3 regions of the Faecalibacterium sp. AF10-46 genome follow, and region 3 is predicted to be linked to each of the others. Evidence: predicted binding sites of a transcription regulator. Region 3 holds the regulator's gene; each other region holds the start of a gene.

Region 1 (5,213 bases), on a different contig from region 3:
AACCGGCTTTTTGTACGCTGAACGGTGCAGTTGATGCTTGAATTTACTCGTCAAAAGCGATAATATAGCATTATACCCATCATTGAGGGTGGGCGGGAAAGTATATAAATAGGATGAAAGGAGAATTCCCCTTATGAATTTTGCACATTCGGAGGTGGCAACGCTGGACCCGAACACAATGCGGACTTTGTGTGAGGAATATGTTGCCAACAACTACATCGATCCGGAGACGAGCGAACGTCTGGGGGTCAAGCGCGGCCTGCGCAACCCGGATGGCACTGGTGTGCTGGCCGGCCTGACCAACGTCTGCGACGTTGTGGGCTATAAAAAGGATCAGGAAGGCCATGTGATCCCCACTCCCGGCAAGCTGATCTACCGCGGTGTGAACATCAACGAGATCGTAGACGAGGCCTACCGCAATGACCGCTTTGTGTTTGAAGAGGTGATCTGGCTGCTGCTGTTCGGCAGTCTGCCCAACCGGGAGCAGCTGGACGATTTCTGTGAGATCCTGGCAGAGCACCGCGCCCTGCCGGAAGGCTTCATGGACACCATGAACGCCCCCTCGCCCAATATCATGAATAAGCTGCAGCGCTGCGTGCTGGGCCTTTACTCTTACGATGAGCACGCCGAGGATCTGAGTCTGGAGAACATCCTGAGCCAGAGCATCAATCTGATCGCCAGCATGCCCACCATGATGGTGAACGCTTACCAGATGAAACGCCGCTACTACGATAAGCAGAGCATGTTCTTCCACCTGCCCAAGCCCGGCCAGAGCACGGCAGAGCACATCCTCAGCACCTACCGTCCGGACCAGAAGTTCACCCACGAGGAAGCAAAGCTGCTGGATATGTGCCTGCTGGTGCACGCCGACCACGGCGGCGGCAACTGCTCCACCTTTACCACCCGTGTGCTGTCCTCCTCCGGCACCGATACCTACTCCGCAATCGCGGCGGCCATCGGTGCACTGAAGGGCCCCAAGCACGGCGGTGCCAACCTGATGGTGAACCGTCAGCTGAAGGATATCCTCAAGCATGTGGAAAACCCCGAGGACGACGATGAGGTGCGCGAGTATCTGCGCCGCATCCTGCGCAAGCAGGCGGGCGATGGCTCCGGCCTGATCTACGGCATGGGCCACGCGGTGTACACCATCAGCGACCCTCGTGAGGTGATCCTGAAGCAGCGCGCCCGCCATCTGGCCTACGACAAAGGCTTTGAGGAAGAGTATAATATGCTGTGCAGCATCGAACGGCTGGCCCCCGGCATCTTTGCCGAGGAAAAGGGCAGCACCAAGCCGGTGTGCGCCAACGTGGACCTGTTCAGCGGCCTGATCTACAACATGCTGGGCATCTCTGAGGATATTTACACCCCGCTGTTCGCCATTGCCCGTGTGCCCGGCTGGTGTGCACACCGCGTGGAAGAGGTGGTATTCGCCAACCGTATCATTCGTCCCGCTTACAAGTATCTGGGCGTGCGCCAGAAATATAAGCCGATCGAGGAACGCTGATGAATCCTTCTGTTTTGTTCGTTTTTATCCTGAGCATTCTGCTGGGCGTGCTGCGCGCGGCAGACCTTGCCTTTGGCACCGATGCCGTCACCGGTTTGTGCGTGGTCGGCTCGGTGTGGTGGCGCTATCTGGCACTGGGTATCGTGGTGCTGGCTGCAGTGCTTGTGGGCCGTACACAGCCTTCCCGCTCGGAAGCGGTGCGTAGCCGCAGGCCGCTGGCCGGTATTCTGGCTTTTGTCGGTGCAGTATGTTTTCTGGCCGCAGCGGGTGCACAGATCGCGCTGGGCGCAGCTTCCGGTCTGGGCGGCTTTGTGCGGTGCATTCTGGAATGCCTGTGCTCCGCGTGGCTCAGCACCATGGGCCGCTGCTGGCTCAGCCCCAACGAGTGGAAAAAGCCCTTTGGCGGGCTGTATCTGGCCGTGGCGGGCAGTCTGCTGTTCTACTGGAACGTGCTGCTGCGCTTTATGGAGAACAGCTCCAGCTGGCACCGCGTGACCCCTACAGCGGCGGTGTGGCAGGCGCTTGCGGCACTGGTGTTTTTGGCAGCGCTGGCCCGGGCGCTGCATGTCCCGCAGCCGGGCAATGGCAAAACACTGTGCGCAGCCGGGCTTGCCGCATTTGCACTTTGCCTGTGCTGGCAGCTGCCCTACGTACTGGTTTTGATGAGCGGCCTGAGCTGGGCCACACCGGCTGTCTGGCCGGAGATCTTTGCCGGACTGGGCCTTTGCTGCGTGGGCGGCATTGGCGGAGCGTGCGCTGCAGCCTGCTTGAACGGGGAGAGCTGACAAAAATGTTGGCACTCTGTTGGCGCAATTGCCGAAAAGCAGGGAATGAAAGGAATTAAAATCGTACAAAAGCAAAAAATGCAGTGAATCTCTTGTTAATTTTTTGGCAGATACTTGAAACTTTCTGCGTTTTGGTCTAAAATAAAGATACCGTGATTTATCCGATTATGGGTAAAATAATTAGGAGGTACTATTAACATGGCTGTTAGAGTTGCTATCAATGGTTTCGGTCGTATTGGTCGTCTGGCTTTCCGTCAGATGTTTGATGCTGAGGGTTACGAGGTCGTCGCAATCAACGACCTGACCAGCCCCAAGATGCTGGCTCACCTGCTGAAGTACGATACTGCTCAGGGTTCTTTCTGCGGCAAGATCGGCGAGGGCAAGCACACCGTCGAGGCTACCGAGGACTCCATCATTGTTGACGGCAAGGAGATCAAGATCTACGCTGTTAAGGACGCAAAGGACGCTCCCTGGGGCGAACTGAACGTTGATGTCGTTCTGGAGTGCACCGGCTTCTACACCAGCAAGGAGAAGAGCATGGCTCACATTCAGGCTGGCGCAAAGAAGGTCGTTATCTCTGCTCCCGCAGGCAACGATCTGAAGACCATTGTCTTCTCCGTCAACGAGAAGACCCTGACCGCTGAGGATCAGGTCATTTCTGCTGCTTCCTGCACCACCAACTGCCTGGCTCCCATGGCTAACACCCTGAACAAGACCTACCCCATCGTCTCCGGTATCATGACCACTGTTCATGCTTACACCGGCGACCAGATGATCCTGGATGGTCCTCAGCGCAAGGGCGATCTGCGCCGTGCTCGTGCTGGCGCACAGAACATCGTTCCCAACACCACCGGCGCTGCTAAGGCTATCGGCCTGGTCATCCCCGAGCTGAACGGCAAGCTGATCGGTTCTGCTCAGCGTGTGCCTGTTCCCACCGGCTCTACCACCATTCTGGTTGCTGTCGTCAAGGGCAAGGATGTCACCAAGGAGTCCATCAATGCTGCTATGAAGGCTGCTACTTCTGAGTCCTTCGGCTACAACGAGGATCAGATCGTTTCTTCCGATGTCATCGGCATGCGTTACGGCTCTCTGTTCGATGCTACCCAGACCATGGTCGCTAAGATCGACGACGACACCTATCAGGTTCAGGTCGTGTCTTGGTACGACAACGAGAACTCCTACACCTCTCAGATGGTCCGTACCATTAAGTACTTCGCTGAGAACTGCTAATCATAGCTCTACGCTCAAAAGCGCTTGAGGTGCCGTGCTGAATAACAGTTGATACCGGCTTTGCCGGTACGAACATGCTGTGATTGGCATGACAACAGGATATTGAGTTCAACACCCTTCCTTTTGCGGGTTTCCGTGAGGGGAAGGGTGTTTTTTTGCTGAAAAAAGCAATGGAACGAGTTTCTTTCCAAAATGAATATGTTGCAACAAAAAGACGGAATAAAGTACGGAAATCTTAGCCATGAAGCAGGCAATGATACAGCTGAAAAGTATTGTATCCCAAAGGAAAAAATGGTAAAATGTTTTTAGTGTCGATAAATACATTTACGAAATTGATATTGATGATTCTGGAAATAAAATGTCAATGAATTGCGGCGTAAATCAGTCAAAAACCTGGGCGTAAATGCGTCCGGGCTTTTTGTGATGTAAAGGAAACCGGGCCGGAGTTTGGCACGGTATGGGGATGAGATCCCTAAATGGGGAAAGCGACGGGAAAGGGAAAATGAAAGAGAAATTGAGGCTTGCTGTTTTTGGCCACAAAAGGTGGTCGAGAGAGGGCGGCGTGGAGATCGTGGTAAAAGAGCTGTGCACACGGATGGCGCAGCAGGGCTGTCAGGTGACATGCTACAACAGATCGGGACATCATGTGAGCGGTGCGGAATATGATGATGCCAGTAAAATTGAATACGCTGGAATCTGCCAGAAATATGTTCCGACCATTCAGCGGAGAGGGGATGGAGATATAATACGCGGCTGTCATAATAGGGACAAGGGTACGGCAGAGAATGAAAGGCCCCGCAACCCGAAGTTCATATTTTCTTACCCGAAGAATGAACGACTGATCTTTTTGGGTGGCAGCAATGCCATCCAGAAAGAAATCTCGACCATGAGGGTGGGGTGACAGCCAGCGGACAGGCAAGCGAGCCTATCCGCTCTTTGTGTTGGCTGAGATATTGATGAAGAAATTGAGTGGGATTGCGGGAAAGATTTATGAGTAAGAAACTTGCGATTGCGATGTTCGGACAGAAGCGATTATCGAGAGAAGGCGGAGTAGAGATCGTTGTCAAAGAGCTCTGCACCCGAATGGCACAGAATGGTTGTGACGTGACCTGTTACAACAGAGCAGGCCATCATGTGAGTGGTGCAGAATATGACGATGCTGGTAAAACGGAGTACGAGGGAATCCGTCAGAAGTCTGTTCCGACTATTGAACGGCGCGGACTTGCTGCAGTCAGCTCCTCCGCATTTGCGGCACTTTATAGTGCATTTGGAAAATACGATGTGGTGCACATCCATGCCGAAGGGCCGGCGTTCTTTGCATGGCTGCCGAAGATGTTTGGGAAAAGAGTTGTAGTTACCGTCCATGGGGAGTGTGAAATAATATGGACAACCAGAAAAAATCCTGATTTCATGCGGGTTTACGCGGCTTGACCTTTTCACCTCAACCTGTTTCTGCCTGTCATAATGCGTTGCGGCCAGTGTGATTTTAGGTGCTAATGGCTTCTGGTTGCGCTCTATACTTAACCCACCACAGCGAAAGCTGATAGAGCAGAAAACAGAATAAGGAGGTACGAAGGCAAGCCTGCGTATAGATTGTTACTGCAATCTGTATTTCAGCCTTTCCAAGTTCGTTGATTTTGCCAAGGAAAAGAATGCTTCCTGTGTGATGTGCCATGAGGAAAACGAACTGAAAA
Region 2 (5,213 bases), on a different contig from region 3:
TGCCATACCCATGCCGACCAGACGTGCCAGACGCTGGGTACCGCCGAAGCCCGGGGTGATGCCCAGACCCACTTCCGGCTGGCCGAACACAGCGTTGTCAGAGCAGATGCGGATGTCGCAGCTCATAGCCAGCTCGTTGCCGCCGCCCAGTGCAAAGCCGTTCACGGCTGCAATAACGGGGATGGGGAAGCTCTCAATCATCAGGAACACATCATTGCCCAGCTTGCCGAAGGCCTCACCCTCTGCCTTGGTCATGGTGCTCATGGAACCGATATCTGCACCTGCCACGAAGCTCTTGTCGCCTTCGCCGGTCAGAACGATGCAGCGGACATTCTCCTGATCCACAGCCTCAAAAGCTGCCTTCAGGTCTGCCAGAACTTCGGGATTCAGGGCATTCAGTGCCTTGGGGCGGTCGATGGTAATGATCTCAACTGCACCCTGCACCTCGGTTTTTACAAATGCCATTGTGAAAACCTCCTATTCAAATCTTATCAATTATCACAAACAGCCCCCGGACGGAGGAAAGGCTCTCCGGTTTCCTTCCCCGTCCGGGTCTGTCATTCAGTCAGGATTCCAAGAGGTGGAGCTTAGTCCATCTCAACGATGGTAGCGCAGCCCATGCCGCCGCCGATGCACAGGGTAGCCAGGCCCTTGTGTGCACCGCGATGCTTCATAGCATACAGCAGGGTGACCAGGATACGAGCGCCGGAAGCGCCGACCGGGTGGCCCAGAGCAATTGCGCCGCCGTTGACGTTCACCTTGCTCATATCAAAGTTCAGAGCCTGGCTGACAGCCACAGACTGAGCAGCAAATGCCTCGTTGGCCTCGATCAGATCCATGTCAGCAACAGTCAGGCCGGTCTTTGCCATGACCTTCTTGGTAGCGGCGATGGGGCCCAGGCCCATGACTTCGGGCTCAACGCCAGCCAAAGCACCTGCGACCCAGGTAGCCAGAGGCTTCACGCCCAGCTCCTTAGCCTTCTCCTCGCTCATGATGACCAGAGCAGCAGCGCCGTCATTGATGGCGGAAGAGTTGCCGGCGGTCACGATGCCGTCCTTGGTGAAAGCGGGCTTCAGCTTTGCCAGCACTTCAGGAGCGCTCAGACGGGGGCCTTCATCAGTATCGAACACGGTGTCGCCCTTCTTGCCCTTGATCACAACGGGAACGATCTCGTCCTTGAAAGCGCCGTCCTTGATGGCCTTGTCAGCCTTCAGCTGGCTGTTGTATGAGAACTCGTCCAGCATCTCACGGGTGATGGGGCTGTAGCCGTACTTCTTCTGATAGGTCTCGTTGGTGCAGACGTTCTCAGCGGTCATGCCCATGTGCTTGTTGAAGCCGCAGGCATCCCACAGAGCATCGTTGACCATGGTATCCACGATCTCGCTCTTGCCCATAGGAGCGCCCATGCGGTAGCCGTAACGAGCCTTCTGCAGTGCGAAGGGAGCCATGTCCATGTTCTCCATGCCGCCTGCGACCACGATATCAGCATCGCCAGCCTCGATCATCTGAGCAGCCATATTGACGCAGTTCAGACCGGAGCCGCACACCACGTTGACAGTGACAGCCGGGGTCTCGATGGGCAGGCCAGCCTTCAGAGCAGCCTGACGAGCGACGTTCTGGCCCAGACCGGCCTGAATGACGCAGCCCATGTAGACATGATCGACCTGCTCGGGAGCGACGTTTGCACGGTTCAGAGCTTCCTTGATGACGATGGAGCCCAGCTCAACTGCGGGAACGTTTGCCAGAGTGCCGCCGAACTTGCCAATAGCGGTACGGCATGCAGATGCGATAACGATCTTTTTCATGTGAATAGCCTCCTGAATTGTGTATGTGTTACTTTTCGTAAGCCATTTTTATCAAAACGCCCGTAAGCGCTTTTACAAATTAGGTCTCGGGGTCTTTTTTCTGCCGGATCAGCGCATACTTTTCGTTGACCGCCTTTTCCACATTGGGTGTGACGAACTTACCGATGTCGCTGCCGTAGTAAGCTGCCTCTTTTACAATGGTGGAAGAAAGGTAGCTCCACTTGATGCTCGTTGCCAGAAACATGGTCTCGATGCCGGGCATCAGTGCGTGATTGGTCTGCGCAAGCTGGATCTCGTTTTCAAAATCCGTCACCGCCCGCAGGCCCCGCACCATCACCGAAGCGTGCCGTTTCTTGGCGAACTCCACGGTCAGGCCGTCGAAGCTCTCCACCGAAACATTCTGGATGCCCTTGCAGCATTCCTTTAGAAGCTCCACGCGCTCCTCCACGGTGAAGAGCGGATTCTTTGCGCTGTTGATGAGCACCGCCACGATCAGATGATCGTTGATCTTTGCTGCGCGCTTGATGATATCGAGATGCCCTTTTGTGACCGGATCGAACGAACCGGGATAAACTGCTGTTGCCATCGTCTGGTGTCCTCCTTGAGCGCTGTGAAAAGCGCGTTTTGGTTCTGCCATGATAGCACTTTCCAGTCTTGGGTGCAAGATTTTTGTGCAAGCTGTACGTTTTATCGTTAAAATTTAAACAATCAATGTCATGCTGCATCGCAGCTGCCTGCTACGCTATAAGTAAACCATATCGTCAAAATTTTATCAAGTCCTTTTGCAAAGATTTTGGTTTTTCAGCACCAAACAATCGCCTAAAAACTCCGCGAATTTTGTCCATATTGCCAGTCGGTCAAAATTTTCTCGATAAACTATTGATTCTACACATTGTTAATGTTATAACTAAGTTGTGCAGATCTGCTGCCCTGTCCGACAGCTGCCTTCTGCTGGTTATCAGGATATCATCCGCCTGTGTCAGAGCTGTGTTCAAATTGCCAACAGGTGGTAAACATCCTGCAAAGATTTGTCCGTGCAGGAAGAGTAAATGATAAATTTACAATTCCTTTATGTTATTATAGGAGAGGATGGTTTATAATGGATTTTACGGAACTGTATGCTCAGAAGAAAATGACCGCCGCTCAGGCTGCCGCACTGGTCAAAAGCGGTGACTGGGTGGATTACGGCTGGGCTGTGAACACCCCTGTGGCGGTGGATGCCGAGATTGCAAAGCGTCTGCCTGAGCTGGAAGGTGTCAACTTCCGCGGCGGCATCCTGATGTGGGTGCCCGCGATCTTCCAGATCGACGATCCCGCTGCACACATGACATGGAACAGCTGGCATATGGGCGGCATCGAGCGCAAGGCCATTGCACAGGGCTTCTCCTTCTACTCCCCCATCCGTTATTCCGAGCTGCCCCGCTACTACCGCGAAAGCCCGGATCCGCTGGATGTGGCGGTGTTCCAGGTGGCCCCCATGGACGAGCATGGCTACTTCAACTTCGGCCCCAGTGCATCTCATCTGGGTGCTGTGTGCGAAAAAGCCAAGAAGATCATCGTTGAGGTCAACAAGAACATGCCCCGCTGCCTTGGCGGCATGGAGAACTGCATCCACATTTCTCAGGTCACCGGCATCGTGGAAGGCGAGAACCCGCCCATCGGCCAGATGGCCGCTCCCGGTGCTGCTACCGAAGTGGATCTGAAGGTTGCCAACCTGATCGTTCCGCAGATCCCCAACGGTGCCTGCCTGCAGCTGGGCATCGGCGGTATGCCCAATGCCATCGGCAGCCTGATCGCACAGAGCGATTTGAAGGATCTGGGCGTGCACACCGAAATGTATGTGGATGCCTTTGTGGATATCGCCAAGGCCGGCAAGATCACCGGTGCATGCAAGCAGCTGGACAAGGGCCGTCAGGTCTACGCCTTCGGTGCCGGCACCCAGAAAATGTACGATTACCTGAACGATAATCCGGAGTGCATGTCTGCACCCGTGGACTACACCAACGATATCCGCAGCATCTCCGCACTGGATAACTTTATTTCCATCAACAACGCTGTGGACATCGACCTGTTCGGTCAGGTGAACGCCGAGACTGCAGGCCTCAAGCACATCTCCGGTGCCGGCGGTCAGCTGGACTTCGTTCTGGGCGCATACCTTTCCAAGGGCGGCAAGAGCTTTATCTGCCTGTCCTCTACCTTCTTTAATAAGAAGACCGGCCAGCTGGAGAGCCGCATCCGTCCCACTCTGGAAAACGGCAGCATCATCACCGATACCCGTGCCAACATCCACTACCTGTGCACCGAGTACGGCTGCGTGAACCTGAAGGGCCTGACCACTTGGGAAAAGGCCGAAGCTCTGATCAGCGTAGCACATCCCGACTTCCGTGAAGACCTGATCAAGGAAGCCGAAAAAATGCACATCTGGCGCAGGAGCAACAAAATCTGATAAGTGCCGCGGAGATTCCTGCTGTCCGCGGCTGAAATGGAGTCTATCATGATGGACAAAAAGCCGCACATCAAGCCCTACCTCTACGGGATGTTGGCAGGATTTGGAGCGATCTCCCTGAGCATCATCTTCTTTTTCCTGATCTACCGCTTCGATGGTTTTGGCGATGCCATCTCCACGCTGACCGGCATTCTGATGCCATTCATCTACGGTGCCGTCATCGCCTACCTGCTCAAGCCTGTGTGCAACACCATCGAGAGCTTTCTGCGCCGGTTCATTCCGGAAAAGATGCATGGTCTGGTCAATGTGCTGTCCGTTACGCTGACCATCCTGTTCGGCCTGCTCCTCATCTACGCTTTGTGCATGATGATCATTCCGCAGCTCATTACCAGCGTGACCACCCTGTACTACACTGCGCAGCGCAACCTCGCAAAGTTCGTGCAGTGGGCGAATCATGTGGAGTTCATTGAGAACAACCAGCAGATCATGGACATGCTCAACTCTGCTTATGCCACCATCAGCACCAATATCGATGATCTGATCAAGACCCGGCTCCTGCCCTCCATGCAGAACATCGTCAGCGGTGCCGCAGTGGGTGTGCTGAACGTAGTGACCATGGCCAAGAACCTGATCATCGGCATCATCGTGGCCGTGTATATGCTGGCCAGCCGCAAGCGCTTTGTGCAGCAGGCCAAGCTGGTGCTCTACAGCATCTTCAAGCCCCGCTGGGCAGAGCTGATCAAGGAAGAAGTGAAGTACGCCGATAAGATGTTCGGCGGCTTCATCAACGGCAAGATCATGGATTCCGCCATCATCGGCGTGCTGTGCTATATCGGCTGCCTGATCTTCAAGTTCCCCAGTGCCCTTCTGGTTTCCGTGATCATCGGCGTGACCAATGTGATCCCCTTCTTCGGCCCGTTCATCGGTGCCGTGCCCGCCACTCTGCTGATCCTCATTCAGAA
Region 3 (5,213 bases):
CTCCTCTGCCTCCATCTCTTCGGTCACCTTGTGGCCCCAGTGGCGGATGCCGTTCAGCCAGTCCGGCACACCGATGCGGAAAGCCGGAGTTTCCATCTCCTCTTCGGCATCTTCCTCATCCCGGTATTCATCTTCTGCTTCGTCGTAGTCTTCCTCAGCCTCGGCTTCTGCCGCGCGGGCAGCGGCACGTTCAGCGCGGCGGGCTGCGCTCTGCTGCGCCATGGCCGCACCCTTTGCGTGCACGCCGCCAAACGCAGCGCACAGCCACTGCCACACCTCTGCCGGGGTCAGATCAAAAATGTACAGGCTGACACACAGTGCCAGCACGATCATGATAAGGGTTGCCGCAGGCCGTCCGCACAGCAGCAGCAGGCTGCCGCCCAGCAGTGCGCCCAACGCACCGCCGCCGATCCATGCATTCACGCCGTTTGCGTAGCAGGCAGCCGTCATCTGAAATGCCGACATGCCCTGCGGCTGGATATCGGAAAAAACGATCACCGTGCCGCAGGCAAACACCAGCCCAAGAACCAGCTTGAAGATCTTGGGCAGAAGGTCTTCGCCCCGGGTATACTGCACAGCAAGGCAACACACTGCCGCGCCCAGCACAAAGCTGCCGCAGCCAAAAAGTCCGAACAGCACATCGTGCAGGGCCTTCCATGCCGAATCTCCCTCCACAAAGGCCAGCACCACCAGCAAAAGGCCTGCAAACAGGGTGCCAAGCCCCGCCGGAAGCCGCTGCTCGGCCCGCTTTTTGCGCGATGCTGCGCGCCGTGTTGTCGTTTTACGTTTTTTTGTTGCCATGTTTCTTTGTTCCCCGCGTTTGTAGTAGACACACTATTTGATTTTATTATTGTACCACGCAGGGAAGAAAATGGCAAACCTATTGTTGTACAAAATCGGCCTTCATTTGCGTTCGATCTCTTTATACAGCCACGCCAGCGCATCCGAAAGCCCGCCCAGCTCGTCGATGAGCTTTTCCTTCACGGCCCGGCGTCCATCTAGCACGGTGCCCATGTCCATCACCAGCTCGCCGGTGTGGAGCATCAGGTCGGTGTAGCGTTTTTCGGTCATGCCGCTGTGGGCCGCTACGAAGCCGGTGATGCGCTGCTGCATCTGCTCAAAGCTGCGCATGGTCTGCGGCACCCCCAGAATGACACCGGAATGCCGCACCGGGTGCACGGTCATGGTGGCTGTGGGCACGATGAAGCTGCGCCGGGCGCTGACGGCAAGCGGGATGCCGATGGAGTGCCCACCGCCCAGCACAAGCGTTGCACTGGGTTTGGACACGCTGGCGATCAGCTCCGCCAGCGCAAGGCCTGCTTCCACATCACCACCTACCGTGTTCAGCAACACCAGAAGACCTTCGATGCGAGGATCTTCCTGCGCGGCCACCAGCTGCGGGATCACATGCTCATACTTCGTGGTCTTCTGGCCCTGCGGCGCTTCCGAATGGCCTTCGATCTGGCCGATGACGGTCAGGCAGTGGATCACATGCTCCCCGCGGGCCAGCGTGACCGTGCCCAGATCTTCGATCTCTTCCTTTTCCAGCCGACGCTCGTCGGTCAGCTGCGTTTCATCGTTCATATGCTTTCCTCCTGCGTTTTCTGTCAGCATTCCCCAGCCTGTGCCGGGCTATGCAGACTCGCTGCAGCAAAAAAGCGGTAACATTTCATAAAATTTTTTTGAGAATGATTTGACATTCTCCATCGGTGCAGTATACTTTAAATAATTGATTGTAATATCTGCAATATGAACCCGTAAACGGATCGGGGTTTCTCTGCGCCGCATCTGTAAAGCAGGCAGCTGCGGCAAGTACTGCGATAGAGCGAAAGGAGAAAGTATTCTATGAACACCCCTGCAAAGGCTTCACTTCCCGTTATCAAGCGTCTTCCCAAATATTACCGCTATCTGCGCTCTCTGCAGGTGGACGGCATCAACAGCATTTCTTCCCGCGAGCTGGCTGCTCAGATGGGCACCACCGCTTCGCAGGTACGGCAGGACTTCAACTGCATCGGCGATGTGAATGGCCGGCAGGGCATCGGCTACTCGGTGGAAAACCTGCTCTCCATTCTGGAAGGCCTGCTGTTCGGCAACGGTGACCGCCTGCCCACCATCCTGATCGGCTGCGGCCGTCTGGGCAAGGCAGTGAGCCGCTTTATCACCACCGATACCAACGGCTACCGCCTGATCGCCGCCTTTGATGTGGCACAGAGCGAGGTAGGCAAGGAGATCAGCGGCATCCAGATCCGCCATATCGACGAGCTGGAGTCTTTCTGTGCCGAGCATCACCCCAAGGTCGCAGTGCTCTGTGTGCCCCGCGATGGTGCGGAACAGGTCAGCGGCCGTCTGGTAGATCTGGGCATCGAGGGCTTCTGGAACTTCTCCCACTATGACCTCTCTGTGCCGTATCCCGATGTGGTGGTGGAGAATGTCCATCTGGGCGACAGCCTGATGAGCCTTGGCTACCGCCTGCGCAATCAGGACTGAAGATACCTGTTATAAGGAACAAGAGTAATAAAAGGACCCTCTCAGGCTTTGACTGAGAGGGTTCTTCTGCAAGGAGAGTTTTTCAAATGGCAAAACTGTATTTCCGCTACGGCGCAATGAACAGCGGCAAAAGCACCGCCCTGATGCAGGTAGCCCACAACTACGAAGAACAGGGGATGCGGGTGCTGATCCTCAAGCCACAGGTGGACACCAAGGGCGGCGGTGAGCTGGTGAGCCGTCTGGGCGTGCGCCGCAAGGCTGATCTGTTGATCCCGCCGGAGACGGATGTATTCGAGGCCGTGCGCACGGCCAACGCTGACGGTGCGCCGCTGGCCTGCGTGCTGTGCGACGAGAGCCAGTTTTTCACTGCGCAGCAGGCAGAGCAGCTGTTCATGGTAACTGTGGATCTGAACATTCCGGTGATCTGCTACGGCCTGCGGGCAGATTTTTCACTCAAAGGCTTTCCCGGCTCCACCCGCCTGCTGGAGCTGGCCCACACCATCGAGGAGATGAAGACTATCTGCACCTGCGGCCGCAAGGCCATCTGCAACTGCCGCAGGGTGAACGGCAGGTTCGTCTTTGAGGGCGAGCAGGTGGCCATCGATTTGGAAAACGATGTGCAGTACGTGAGCATGTGCCCCCAGTGCTACTTCAAGGCAAAACGCGCGTTCTACGCCGAAAAAGCTGCTTCGCAGGTCGAATAAGCTTGTATACAAGACTGTTGTGTTCAACGACACGGCAGTCTTTCTTTTTTTCCCCGGCCCACAGGCGCTGTCCACGCAGCAGCGCAAAATATGTCGCTGTCGATGCTTCTTCACCCCCCAAAAGGGCGAAGAAGCACCGATTTCAACGCCTGCAGACCGGTGCCGGATGCCTGCTTCACGCGATTGATATATCAGAGTGCACATTTTTTGCACTATTGATATATCAGTTTGCAAGCCCGCATCCGGGCCATTTTAATGTGTTGCTCTGCCACAATGTATGCAACAGTTCCATATTCCAAAACCGAATGTTTACAAAATTATTGCAAAATTCGACGTTCCCCCTATGATACATCCCAGTTTTCTATGCAAAATGGCGAAATATACATGTTGCACAGTTTTTCGAGCCAAGTTTATTCATTTCAGCAAAGGCATCAATTCTCGCGTGAAAACAAGAGCAATATTTGTACGTTTTTTGTTTAGATATCTGCAATTTGCGTCTTTCTTTTTGGTTGTTGTTTTGTTATCATAATTGTATACAACGGGGTATGTGCAGAACCCCCGTTCGAGATGATGTTTTCTGTATTTAGGAGGAGAACAAAAATGAGCATGGCAATTTCTCGTCGTGATTTTATGAAGGTCACCGGCGCTGTGGGCGCTGCCGGCCTTCTGGCTGCCTGCGGCGGCAACTCTGCTGCATCCAGCTCTGCTGCTTCCACCGCTTCTTCCGCTCCCGCTGCTTCTGCAGACGAGAGCCTGGCACTGTCTGACGGCCCTGTTTCCATGACCATCAGCTGGTGGGGCGGCGACAGCCGTCACGAGGCTTACCAGAACGCCATCAAGGAGTTCCAGGCTGAGCACACCAACATCACCATCGAGCCCACCTTCGCCGCATGGTCCGGCTGGGAAGAGAAAATGGCAGCTGCCTTCATCGCTGGCAACGCACAGGATGTGTGCCAGGTGAACTGGAACTGGCTGTACAACTACTCTGCTGATGGCAGCAAGTTCGTGGATCTGAACACCGTTTCCAAGTTTCTGGATCTGACCCAGTGGGATGACGCTGCTCTGGATGCCTGCTACGTTGCAAACGCTCAGCAGTGCGTGCCTGTCTCCATGACCGGCCGTATCTTCTTCTGGAACATGACCACCTTCAACAAGGCTGGCATCACCGAAGTTCCCAAGTCTCTGGATGATCTGATGGCTGCCGGCAAGGCATTCAAGGAGAAGCTGGGCGACGATTACTACCCCATGCATCTGGGCGCATACGACCGTATGATCCTGATGGTGTTCTACCTCGAGTCCAAGTACGGCAAGGACTGGGCTGATCCCGTCACCTCTACCCTGAACTACACCGAGGACGAGATCGCTGAGGGCATCGACTTCATCAAGAGCCTGGTGGATGGCCACGTCATGATGAACCTGAAGACCTACTACTCCGCTAACTCCGATACCGCTACCCACCAGTCCAACGAGTGGATCACCGGTAAGATCGCAGGTATCTTCGAGTGGGATTCCGCTGCTTCCAAGTACTCCTCCGCTCTGGATGATGCCAACAAGGACGGCTTCACCGTTGGCGAAGAGATCAAGTTCGGCGACAACAACGGCGGCTTCTCCAAGGTCTCCATGGGTCTGGCTATCACCAAGACCAGCCAGTGCGTTGCTGAGGCTGCTACCCTGATCGACTTCCTGCTGAACAACGGCAAGGGCGCTGCCATCATGGGTTCCGAGTGCGGCATCCCCGCTTCCAAGGCTGGTCTGGCTGCTGCTCAGGAAGCCGGCGCTGTCAAGGATCTGGTTGCTGAGGCAAATGCAAAGGTCATGGCCTTCACCACCAACAAGCTGGATCCCCTGTTCGAGAACAACGACCTGAAGGCTTCCGGCACCGGCATCTATCAGGAAGTGTTCGACACCGTTGACTACGACGGCGTTTCCGGTGCAGATGTTGTTGATACCCTGCTGGACGGCATGGAGTCTGTTGGTTACACCATCGGCTAAGTTTTTCTTCAGAGTGCCGCTGTGTGCGGT

Evidence for each region. Region 3 encodes Rex, which represses fermentation and respiration genes when NADH is low (regulators of the CRP and FNR family bind a similar motif). Its sites were predicted from a motif close to ATTGTTAANNNNTTAACAAT; they were not measured.
Region 1: the regulator Rex is predicted to act here: its motif matches at 2,381-2,400, upstream of gap (type I glyceraldehyde-3-phosphate dehydrogenase).
Region 2: the regulator Rex is predicted to act here: its motif matches at 2,495-2,514, upstream of coaD (pantetheine-phosphate adenylyltransferase).

Annotation. Positions count from the first base shown of each region.
Region 1 is NZ_QVGY01000007.1:46,490-51,702, reverse strand. It holds gene DWV57_RS08875 (citrate synthase) at 134-1,504, shown strand; gene DWV57_RS08870 (hypothetical protein) at 1,504-2,289, shown strand; gene gap (type I glyceraldehyde-3-phosphate dehydrogenase) at 2,488-3,519, shown strand; gene DWV57_RS14980 (hypothetical protein) at 4,022-4,420, shown strand; gene DWV57_RS08855 (glycosyltransferase family 4 protein) at 4,510-4,950, shown strand; gene DWV57_RS08850 (sugar phosphate nucleotidyltransferase) at 5,102-5,213, shown strand, end outside.
Region 2 is NZ_QVGY01000001.1:284,383-289,595, reverse strand. It holds gene DWV57_RS01445 (enoyl-CoA hydratase-related protein) at 1-465, opposite strand, end outside; gene DWV57_RS01440 (acetyl-CoA C-acetyltransferase) at 588-1,805, opposite strand; gene coaD (pantetheine-phosphate adenylyltransferase) at 1,885-2,391, opposite strand; gene DWV57_RS01430 (butyryl-CoA:acetate CoA-transferase) at 2,905-4,251, shown strand; gene DWV57_RS01425 (AI-2E family transporter) at 4,300-5,213, shown strand, end outside.
Region 3 is NZ_QVGY01000005.1:102,104-107,316, forward strand. It holds gene DWV57_RS07360 (DNA translocase FtsK) at 1-801, opposite strand, end outside; gene DWV57_RS07365 (ATP-dependent Clp protease proteolytic subunit) at 904-1,584, opposite strand; gene DWV57_RS07370 (redox-sensing transcriptional repressor Rex) at 1,846-2,487, shown strand; gene DWV57_RS07375 (thymidine kinase) at 2,574-3,191, shown strand; gene DWV57_RS07380 (ABC transporter substrate-binding protein) at 3,792-5,183, shown strand.